Dongshaea marina: one gene and its partner. The protein of the gene in region 1 binds, or shares a complex with, the protein of each later gene. Links are inferred from orthologs where the notes say so. Each region holds a gene or a part of one and is shown in the gene's direction. Other genes may lie near its edges.

What was found.
Region 2: the proteins of preA (region 1) and DB847_RS03975 are in contact, whole or in part, in a crystal structure (PDB 5UE9), measured with the Lactococcus lactis proteins. The link is inferred for Dongshaea marina from one-to-one orthologs. Residues at the interface, in WP_025017116.1 of Lactococcus lactis: Gly25, Phe27, Phe29, Glu32, Tyr33, Lys35, Tyr36, Lys48, Phe56, Thr60, Pro61, Arg62, Val63, Ala64, Glu65, Thr66, Ala67, Ser68, Gly69, Met70, Ile74, Gln77, Pro223, Glu251, Phe274, Ala275, Pro277, Phe278; in WP_023189152.1 of Lactococcus lactis: Leu4, Gln5, Ala47, Ser48, Met49, Leu50, Leu51, Arg52, Arg53, Met95, Leu98, Arg223, Met224, Ala225, Cys226, Ile228, Gly229, Ala230, Cys231, Tyr232, Ala233, Val235, Glu236, His237, Asn243, His244, Ala245, Lys247, Glu250.

The regions. Positions count from the first base shown.
Region 1 is NZ_CP028897.1:4,297,564-4,303,382, forward strand. The notes cover bases 1,233-4,212. They hold preA (NAD-dependent dihydropyrimidine dehydrogenase subunit PreA), read left to right. Parts: upstream 1,233-2,105; coding sequence 2,106-3,320; downstream 3,321-4,212. Other genes in these bases: DB847_RS20070 (FAD-dependent oxidoreductase), read left to right, coding at 1,233-2,102. Also shown: DB847_RS20065 (substrate-binding periplasmic protein), read left to right, coding at 1-448; more of DB847_RS20070, read left to right, coding at 846-1,232; DB847_RS20085 (MFS transporter), read left to right, coding at 5,071-5,819.
Region 2 is NZ_CP028897.1:794,431-798,958, reverse strand. Bases 34-3,027 are described here. They hold DB847_RS03975 (FAD/NAD(P)-binding protein), read left to right. Parts: upstream 34-1,086; coding sequence 1,087-1,968; downstream 1,969-3,027. Other genes in these bases: DB847_RS03965 (Ni/Fe hydrogenase subunit alpha), read left to right, coding at 2,763-3,027; DB847_RS03970 (NADH-quinone oxidoreductase subunit B family protein), read left to right, coding at 2,014-2,763; DB847_RS03980 (4Fe-4S dicluster domain-containing protein), read left to right, coding at 54-1,094. Also shown: more of DB847_RS03965, read left to right, coding at 3,028-4,085; DB847_RS03960 (hydrogenase maturation protease), read left to right, coding at 4,088-4,528.

The DNA.
Region 1 (5,819 bases):
GATGGTCTGGTTCTACCTTAAGGGACAGAACTTTGACTGGCAGGATTACTCGGATCTCAAAGGTAAAAAAGTCGCTGCAATCCGCGGCTATACCTATGATGATGCTTTTTATCAGGCTGCCCGGGAAGGGATTATTGAGGTGATTTTTGTCAACCGCCTCAAGCAGTGCTTTGATCTGCTGCTCTCAGGAAGAGTCGATCTCACCATTGAAAGCTTTGATGTCGGCTACTACACCCTCAACCGCCATTACCAAAATGCCGAACTGCTATTTACGAATCACCCCAAACCCGTGGTTCTCAGCCATCATTACCTGCTGCTCAGCAAAAAGTCATCTCAGGCACAAAAGCTGATCAACGACTTTAACCAAGGGCTCGAGGCACTTAAAAAGTCCGGGCGAGTCGATGAGCTTCGCCTTCTATACCGCAAAGGAGGGATGAGCACTCCTTAATAACCCGGGACTATCCTTTGCTGCCATCCCCGATGACAGGCTGTTGATGTGATGTAATTCTCATTTTTTGCCATCCGTTTAAATTCGCCCTGATTATCCTTGTTATTTGTATGGTCTCTATCTATAGTCCGGCTCGGCAGTGCCAGATGGAGCAGGCATGATGTACGCCGATCAGGATGATTCATCGACCTTCACCTATCAGAGCAAACAGACCAGGCGCCGGTATCACTATTCCAAGATGGGTGCCTACTCAAACACACTCCCCATATCTATGCCTGAGTCTTCAGCTTGGCTCGCAGGTAGGGGCTGAGATTTTTGAGCGATAAGGAACATCCGCTCTTGAGAACCTCCCTCAGGTGCTGCCGGATATTACTCTAAAAATAAGGAAATCAATGCTATGGATGAATCTTCAAACCAAAGAGCGCTCTCTTTAGGTGAAAAGCTCAATCATGCCGAGCAGGAAGCTCACCGCTGCCTGCTGTGTCACGATGCTCCCTGCAGCAAACGCTGCCCTGCCGCAGCCGAGCCAGCTCGCTTTATTCGCTCGCTACGCTTTCGTAATCTCAAGGGAGCCGTCGAAACCCTTCGTGAAAACAACCCATTGGGGGGAGTCTGCGCCCGGGTCTGCCCGACCGAAAAGCTTTGTGCAAAGGGCTGTAGCCGCTCCGGGCTGGATCGCCCGGTTGATATCGCCATGATCCAGGGGGTGCTCACCGATTATGAACATGAGTGCCAAATCAAGATCTGTCAGCCAATCAAGCAGGATAAACAGTCGGTCGCCATCATAGGCGCAGGCCCGGCAGGCCTGAGTGCCGCCCGCGCCCTGGCATTGGCCGGACATCCGGTGGTGGTTTTTGAAGCGCAGCAGCAAGCCGGAGGCTGGACACGTTATGGGATCCCAGCATCACGCCTTCCCGCAGAGCTCATCGAGCGTGAGGTGGCGCTTATCGCCGAATGTGGGGTCGAGATCCGCTACGGTACCCGAATTGGTGAAGATATCACCCTCGATGAGCTGCGCTCTCAATATGCGGCTGTGATTGTCGCCAGTGGCCTGTGGCAACCGATGCGTTCCGTGGTCAGCGAATCGGCTCAGGTACTAGCCGGCGTCGACTTCCTCTATCAACAACGCACAGCAACCAATACCGGATCCACTGCCAAGCGAGTGGTGGTCATAGGCGGAGGGGATGTTGCGATGGATTGCGCGAACGAAGCCAAGCGCTTGGGCGCCGATGTCACCGTCCTGTATCGACGCGGCATCAATGAGATGCCCGCCACCCAGGCTGAAAAGTCGCATATCAATCGGCTAGGGATCCCTATTATCCCGAACGCCATCTTAAGTGAGCTCATCGAGGATAATGGAGAGTTGATTGCGCTCAAGGGGCAGTTTATCGAGTGGCAGGATCGCCATACCCACAGGGAGCTTGAAGGCGCAGAGCTTAGCATCAGCTGTGATCTGCTGATCGATGCAACCGGACAGACGGCCCGCCACCCGGTCGAAGCCGATGAGACCCGGGGCTTGTTTATTGCCGGCGATCTGGCCCACGGCGGTCGAACCGTGGTGGATGCGGTTGCCGATGGCAAGCAGGTTGCGACGCGACTAATGCAGTTCCTGGCTCAATGCGAGCCTTCACAACAGATGGCAATGGAGGGGTAAGGAATGCCACTAATTAAAGATCTATCAATCGAAATGAATGGCGTTCGCTGTGAGAACCCCTTTTTCCTCTCCTCCTCCCCGGTTAGTAGCAACTATGAGATGTGCGCCCGGGCCTTTGATGCGGGCTGGGCCGGGGTCGTCTACAAAACCATCGGCTTTTTTATTGCCAATGAGGTCTCCCCCCGCTTTGACCATGTGCGTGATGGCAGTGGCTGGAGTGGCTTTAAGAATATGGAACAGATCTCGGACAAGCCGTTGGAGCGTAACCTGGAGATGCTGGCTCGCCTCAAGCGAGACTATCCAGAGAAGGTGGTGGTTGCCTCCATCATGGGCTCTAATGAGCAGGAGTGGCAGGAGCTGGCCCGTCTCAGTGAGGAGGCCGGGGTGGATATTCTGGAGTGTAATTTCTCCTGCCCGCAGATGACCAGTGATGCCATGGGCTCAGACGTGGGTCAAAATGATGATCTGGTGGCACGCTACACGGCCGCGGTTAAACGGGGTAGCTCGCTGCCGGTTTGGGCGAAGATGACCCCAAATATCGGCCAAATGGAGATCCCGGCGCTGGCTGCGCAAAAAGCCGGTGCCAATGGCATAGCCGCGATCAACACGGTTAAATCCCTGACCGGCATCGATCTCAACAGTTTTACCCCGGAGCCTCAGATCCGGGGTAAGTCATCGATCTCCGGATACTCGGGGCGCGCCATCAAGCCGATCGCCCTGCGCTTTATCGCCCAACTGATGCAGCATCCCGAGTTCAGACTACCCATTAGTGGCCAGGGCGGGATCTATACCTGGGAAGATGCGGTTCACTTTTTGCTGTTAGGCTCACGGACTCTGCAGGTCACCACCTCGGTGATGGAGCATGGCTACCGGATCGTCGAAGACCTGAAATCCGGACTCAGCCACTATATGCAGGATAAGGGATTTGAACGGGTTGAGGATATGGTTGGCCTGTCTTTGCAGAACACGGTTGCTGCCGAAGAGCTCAACCGGGATCGGATCATCTATCCTCATTTTGATCACAAATCATGTATCGGCTGTGGCCAGTGCCACCTCTCCTGTCAGGATGGTGCCCACCAGGCGATCCACTGGGATCATCAAAGCCGCAAGCCAACCCTGGATAAGGCCAAGTGTCCGGGCTGCCATCTGTGCCTGAATGTCTGTCCCGTGGCGGGCTGTATTACTCCCGGAGAAGTGATCAGCAAGCAAGCCTGCTAAGAGAGTCAGATTCTGAAGGCCGGGAACAATAGCTGGTCTTTCAGAGTAAAAATAAAGAGGGTCAGCCGTCGCTGACCCTTTTTTGTCTCTCGCTGATCTCTAGAGGTTTTCTTCGGCAAAGGAGGCCAAACGGCTTCGTACCACGCCCTGCAGGAAGACGTTAGCACTGCCCTCAAAGTCCTTAAAACGCTCAACGATATAGGTCAGACCCGAGGTCACGGGCGACAGATAGCTGCTATCTATCTGTGCCAGGTTACCCGAGCAGATAAGCTTGGTGCCAGCTCCACAGCGGGTAATGATGGTCTTGAGCTGAGAGGCGGTGAGGTTCTGGCATTCATCCAGCAGCACAAAGCTATTCTGGATGCTGCGCCCGCGCATGAAGTTAACCGACTTGAACTGAATATTGGCCTTGTTGAGAATAAAGTTCAGCGAGCCATCGGGGCACTCATCGTGCTGATGCAACACATCCAGGGTATCGGTGATCGATGCCAGCCAAGGCATCATCTTCTCCTCTTCTGAACCTGGTAAGAAGCCGATCGACTCAGCGATCTCCGGGGTGTTACGAGTCACTATGACCCGCTCATAGACCTTCTTCTCGATGACCAGCTCCAGGGCTGCCGCCATCGCCAATAGGGTCTTACCACTTCCGGCCGGACCGGTGAGGATCACCAGCTCAATCTCGGGATCGAGCAGGGCATCCAGTGCCATTCCCTGATAGATATCCTTGGGATGGATCCCCAGGCATGGCGGGCCATCAGCCGCTCCCGTCCAAGATCGATAAAGCTGGTCTTATCCTCCTGCTTCGCCATCACTCTGCCGGCAAACCTCTCGCTCTCATCGATGAGGTAGGTGTTGATATAGGTATCCTCCAGGGCCTTGCTATCAACCGTGTGTATGGTGTGGCGCCCTTCGGACTCGCTCTGGCAGTCGCCAATCCGGCTCCAGAAGTCTCCCTCAAAATCCTTGTAACCTTTGGCAAGCAGGTTGATATCATCAATCAGCTGATCCGAGCGATAATCCTCAACATATCTAAGTCCGGCTCCCTTGGCCTTAAGCCGCATATTGATATCTTTGGTAACCAGCACCACCTTGCGTTTTACATTTTGGTTTTGCAAGAAGATGGCTGCATTGATAATCCGGTTATCGGGGCCATTGTCGGTAAACTGCTCCTCTTTGAGGGGCAGCTGATGATCGGCAAAGATAGAGATGTTACCAAGCTCAGTCTCTCCGGTCTGATCTTTAAGAAGAGGTACCCCCGAGGCGATCTCTTCCGGCTCGGCATCGCTGAATACATCCTCCAAAGAGCGAATCGCTACCCTTGCATCCCGGCTGACATCTTTTTGTCTGTCTTTGATCCGATCCAGCTCTTCAAGCACTGTCATCGGGATCAGAACATCATGCTCATCAAATGAGTAGATAGAGAGGGGTTCGTGAAGTAAAACATTGGTGTCCAGAATAAAGAGTTTTCGCACTTTGCCATCCATAGGCTCACTCCCAGTGTCGAAGATATTAAGTTGCGCAATTTCTGTACATCTTATCCCAGGATAACCACGCCTATCTCTACGCTACGACGAAGGCCGATCCGAAGCAAGCCAGGAGCGCAAAAAATAGTCCTGCCTCACAGGATTATCAGCCAAGGGTTGAAGTTCATCTGACTTGTGGCGACAGACCCGGGAGTCTCTTCCTTTGCTTCCCACAGCTCGAGGCGTACACTGATCTGTTATCGACCCTGTGTATTCCACTGCCCAAGATGAAATCCCTGACCCTGCGCCAGTACATGGCGCTCATTTTGCTGATGAGCTTCTCCATGGTCAGCATGCTGTTTATCACCCCCGCCCTGGGTGATTTCGCCAGCCTGCTACAGCTGACATCAACCCAATCGGCCGAGCTGCTCTCTTTCTTCCTCTTAGGGTACGCCCTGGGGCAGCTCCCCTATGGAATACTGGCGGACCGGCTGGGACGCCTGACCACCCTGAAATACGCAATGCTGTTTTCCCTGGCAGGCTCGGTGATGGCTATCATTGCCACAGTTACCCGCTCTCACGAGCTTTTGAACCTGGCGCGCTTCATCATTGGCTTCGGCGGAGCCGGTGGCAGTGTGATCGTGGCCACCCTCATCAATGAAAGCTTTGAGGAGCAACAGGCGAGAAGAATTCTCGGAACCGTCTATTTTACCTTTGCCTTCCTTCCCTGCATCAGCATCTTTCTCGGGGGATTGCTGGGTAAACTGGTTGGGCCCGCCGGGCTATTGATCGCCAGTGGCTTGTATAATTTGGCCCTGCTCCCCCTCATCAAGCGCCTGCCTTCACCACGGCAACAAGATAGCGCCTGCCTATCGATGCTGCGACTCCTTCGCAACTACCGGCATAATCTGGGCAATGCTTCATACCTGTTGTGCACCCTGACCTTTGTCTGCACCGTATGTATCTACTGCATCTTTACCAGCTTGGCTCCGCTGGTGATCATCGAACCCTTTAGCCTGACCCAACTTCACTTCAG
Region 2 (4,528 bases), 3.5 Mb from region 1 along the record:
ACCCAGATTACCGGTTTACACAATCAGCAGTATCTGTCATGTGAGGGAACCCTATGAACGAGAACTACTTTTTGCGAGAAGGAGACTTTTCCCCCTTTCTCGAAAAGATGATTGCAGCCAACACGGTTGTTGCACCGGTCGCTAAAAAGGACAAGTTTGTCTTTGAGACCCTAAGTAGGGCCGAGGCCATCCGCCTGGATTACGACGTTACCCTGCTGCCACCGAAAAAGGAGATCTTCCCGCCGACCCAGGAACTTCTGACCTTCAGAGACAATAAGGCTAAATCCAGTATCAATCCGCAACCCAAGATCCTGTTCGGTGTCCATTTCTACGACATCAAGGCGATCGATATGCTGGATCAGCTGTTTGCCGAGCCAATCGAAGATCAGCACTACACCAAAAATCGTGAGGCGATCACCCTGATCGGCTCCAATATCCAGACCATAGCGCCCGATGCCTTCTACAGCACCGCCTCTATCGAAACCCAGGCCGAGGGGCACGATGGCTTCGTCACCCATATCAGTGGTGGCTACCTGTATCAGGTTCGCAGTGACAAAGGCAAGGCGCTGCTCCAATACGCCAACTTTGACACCGCCAGCGAAGCACAGGTCAGCGAGGCCGAAAAGGTCAATCAGGAGGCCCTGGATAACTGTCCGAAAAAGCTCGCGGCAACCGGCCGGGATCTGGCGATCCGGATGCGTGAGCGCTACGACCGAATGGATCTGTGGGAAGATGTCTCCGCCGACTGCTTCTCCTGTGGCTCCTGTAACATCGTCTGTCCCACCTGTTACTGCTTCGACGTTCAGGATGAATGGAACCTGGATCAAGTCTCGGGCAAACGCTGCCGCAGCTGGGACTCCTGCATGCACCCGGATTTTGCCGAGGTCTCTCTGGGCAACAACCAGGTTGAAAACTTCCGGGACAGTGCCGCCAAGCGGACCCGTCACCGCTTCCTGCGTAAAACCTCATTTTTGAATGAAAAGCTGGGCACCCAGGCCTGTGTCGGCTGCGGACGCTGCACCATCGCATGTGTCCCCGGGATCTCAGATCCGGTTGAGGTTGTCAGCAAAATTTTGGAGGTGGATGATGAGTAACTGCAAATGCCATGAGAAAGACGTCTTTATGCCGATCGAGTGTGAGATCGTCCATGTAGAGCAGGTCACGGATACAGAGAAGTATTACACCCTGCTGCCCTCCGATCCCTCGGTGATGGAGTTTGAGCCGGGACAGATCCTGGAAGTCTCCCTGTTTGGTTACGGTGAGATCCCAATCGGTTACGCCAGCTCGCCAACCCGCAAAAAAACCTTTGATATCGTGGTACGTTCGGTCGGAAGGGTTTCCACGGCGATCAACAACCTCAAGCAGGGCGATAGCCTGTTTGTGCGCGGTCCGCTGGGAACCGGGTTCCCCCTCGATGATCTGCGCGATAACAACATACTGATCGTGGCCGGAGGTATCGGCCTGTGTCCAACCCGCAGCCTGATCAAATACATTCTCGACCGCCGCAATGAGTTCAAGAAATTCTCCCTGTTCTTCGGTGCCCGCTCCCCCTCTGAGCAGTTGTTCCTCCAGGATCTGGCCCACTGGCGCCGCTCCAACGATGTGGACTACTTTGAGACGGTCGACAAGGCCGATGCCAGCTGGCAAGGCAACGTCGGGGTGATCACCACATTGTTTGATCAGGCGCAGATCGATCCCGATACCAAGGTGATCGTCTGTGGTCCACCTGTCATGTATAAGTTCGTGATCCAGAAACTACTGGATATCGGAGTCACTGAAGACAGCATCTACCTGGATCTGGAGCGCCGAATGAAGTGCGGTATCGGCAAATGTGGTCACTGCCAGATCAACGACCGCTACACCTGTGTCGATGGTGCCGTCTTTAGCTTTAGCGAAATAAAGCACCTGGGTGAGGCTTTTGATGATGAGCCCTGGAGATCACTCCACGCTCTCATAAGCCCCCTGTGAATCAGCCGAACCCTAGGACGCCCGTTAGAGCGAGGAGAGAACCTCATGAGTAAAGCAAAAGTTGCATTTTTTGACTTCGCCAGCTGCGAAGGTTGTCAGATCGAACTGACCAATCTGGGAGAAGAGGTGTTCCTGGGGCTGCTTGATCACCTGGAGATCGTCGAGTTCCGTGAGGCGATGAGCGAGAAAACCACAGACCCCATTGATATCGCCTTCATCGAAGGTAGCTTCACCCGCGAATCTGATCGGGCCCGCCTGCAATCGATTCGTGCCCGGGCTAATACAGTGGTCACCTATGGTGCCTGCGCCTGTACCGGCGGGATCAACGCCCTGAAAAACCACCAGAGTGATTACCTGATAAACGTCTATGGCAAAGACGCGATGAGTCCGCAGCTCGACAGCCAGAAGGCCCTGCCGATCTCGGCTGCGATCAAGGTGGACTACCAGGTTCACGGCTGCCCGGTCAGTATGAAAGAGTTTGTGTATATCGTCTCCCACCTGCTGCATGGCAAGGAGCCGGTGATCCTCGATCAGTCAGTGTGTGCCGAGTGTAAGAAGCGTGAGACCGTCTGCCGTTACACCCAGGGCGATCACTGTATGGGTATGGTGGCTCGTGGCGGTTGTGGCGCTCCCTGCCCCGCCGATGGTGTTCCCTGTGAGGCTTGCCGAGGCCTGATGCCGGATGCCAATGAGAAAGCCCTGGTTAAAGTGCTGCAGGAGAAAGCCGGACTCGCCAAGGAGTGGGCCGAAACCAAGTCCCGGATGTATACCGCCAACCTCAGGAGTGACAAATAATGGGCAAGAATATCGATATCAATGTCAATCACATCACTCGGGTTGAGGGACATGGCAATATTGTCGTCAATGTCAGTGATGGCACCATAGAAAAGTGTGAGTGGCAGGTACCAGAGGCGCCGCGCTTCTTCGAATCGATGATCCGCGGTCGTCACTACTCCGAAGTGGCGCGTATCACCAGCCGGATCTGCGGGATCTGCTCTATCGGTCATACCCTGGCCTCCTGCAAGGCCACCGAAGATGCACTGGGAATTGAGCTCACCGAGCAAAGCTGGAAGCTACGACGCATCCTTAAGCATGCGGAAACCTTTGATTCGCACGTAGTCCACCTGTTGTTCCTGGTGGCACCGGATCTTCTTGGGGTCAAATCGGTGTTCCCGCTGCTGCCAACCCACCCCGAAACCGTCAAACAGGCACTGCGCCTGAAGAACTTTGGTCATGTGGTTGGCTCTTTGCTGGCCGGGCGTACCACCCACCCTACCCGTCCGGTGCCGGGAGGCTTCAGCTCCTACCCCACCCTGGATGAGGTCAAGGCTGCCCGCGAGCGCCTGGAAAATGAGGTGGTGAAAGACTGGGATGCGATCGTCCAGACCCTGGCTTCGGTGGCAGGTCAGATCCCGACCTTTGATCGTCCGACCGAGTATATGGCGCTACACGACAGCGTAGAGTATGGCCTGTATGACGGCTGCATCCAGACCGTGATGCCCGATGGCAGCAAGCAACAATGGCCACTCGACGACTACCTGTCGGTCACCAACGAGTTTGTGGTGCCGACCTCGACCGCCAAGCACACCCGCAATAAGCTCCCAAGCTATATGGCAGGTGCCCTGGCTCGCTTTAACAACAACTATGATCAGCTACGCCCCGAAGCCAAAGCGATCGCCCAGACTCTGGGACTTCAGCCCCAGTGCCACAACCCCTATATGAATAACGTGGCCCAGGTGGTTGAGATAGTACACAGCCTGCATACGGTGAAAGAGGGGCTGGATGATCTGATCGCCAACGGCATCGAGGATCAGCCTCTGGCCAAACCAACCCGTTTTGATAGCGAAGGGTTCGGTGCGGTTGAGGTTCCCCGTGGCATCTTGTTCCACAACTATCAATACGACAAGGAGGGTTTCTGTACCGGCGGTAACTGCATTATTCCGACCAATCAGAACCACGGTAACATCCAGTTTGACTTTGACAAGTTGGTGCCCGAGATGCTGAACAAGGATATGACCCAGGATGAGATGCGCCTGCATCTTGAGATGCTGGTTCGTGCCTATGATCCCTGTATCTCCTGTTCCACCCACTACCTGGATGTTGAGTTCAAGGAGTAACGATGGCGCAGTATACCCAATACCTGCTTGGGGTCGGTAACAGCATGATGAGCGATGATGGCATTGGACCTGCCATCGTCGATTATCTGGCGGATCACTATCCGGACATAAAGTTTGGGCTAATTGATGTCGGTGGCGATTCACTCAAGGTGCTGCACTATCTGGAGGAGGAGATAGAGGAGCTTTTGATCGTCGACAGCGCCCTGATGGGCCTGGATCCGGGGGAGTTTGATATCTTCAGTCCCGGCGAGGTGATCTCCCACAAGGAGATCGGCGCCTTCTCAACCCATGCCGGCGATGTGCTCAAGGTAATAGAAACCGGGCGACGCCTGGGTTACCCGATCCCACATATCCGGATCATGGGGATAGAGCCCGTGTCTTTGGAGCAGGGAATGACTCTCAGCGATACCCTGCGCTGGCGGATGCCGGAGTATGCCAGGGCG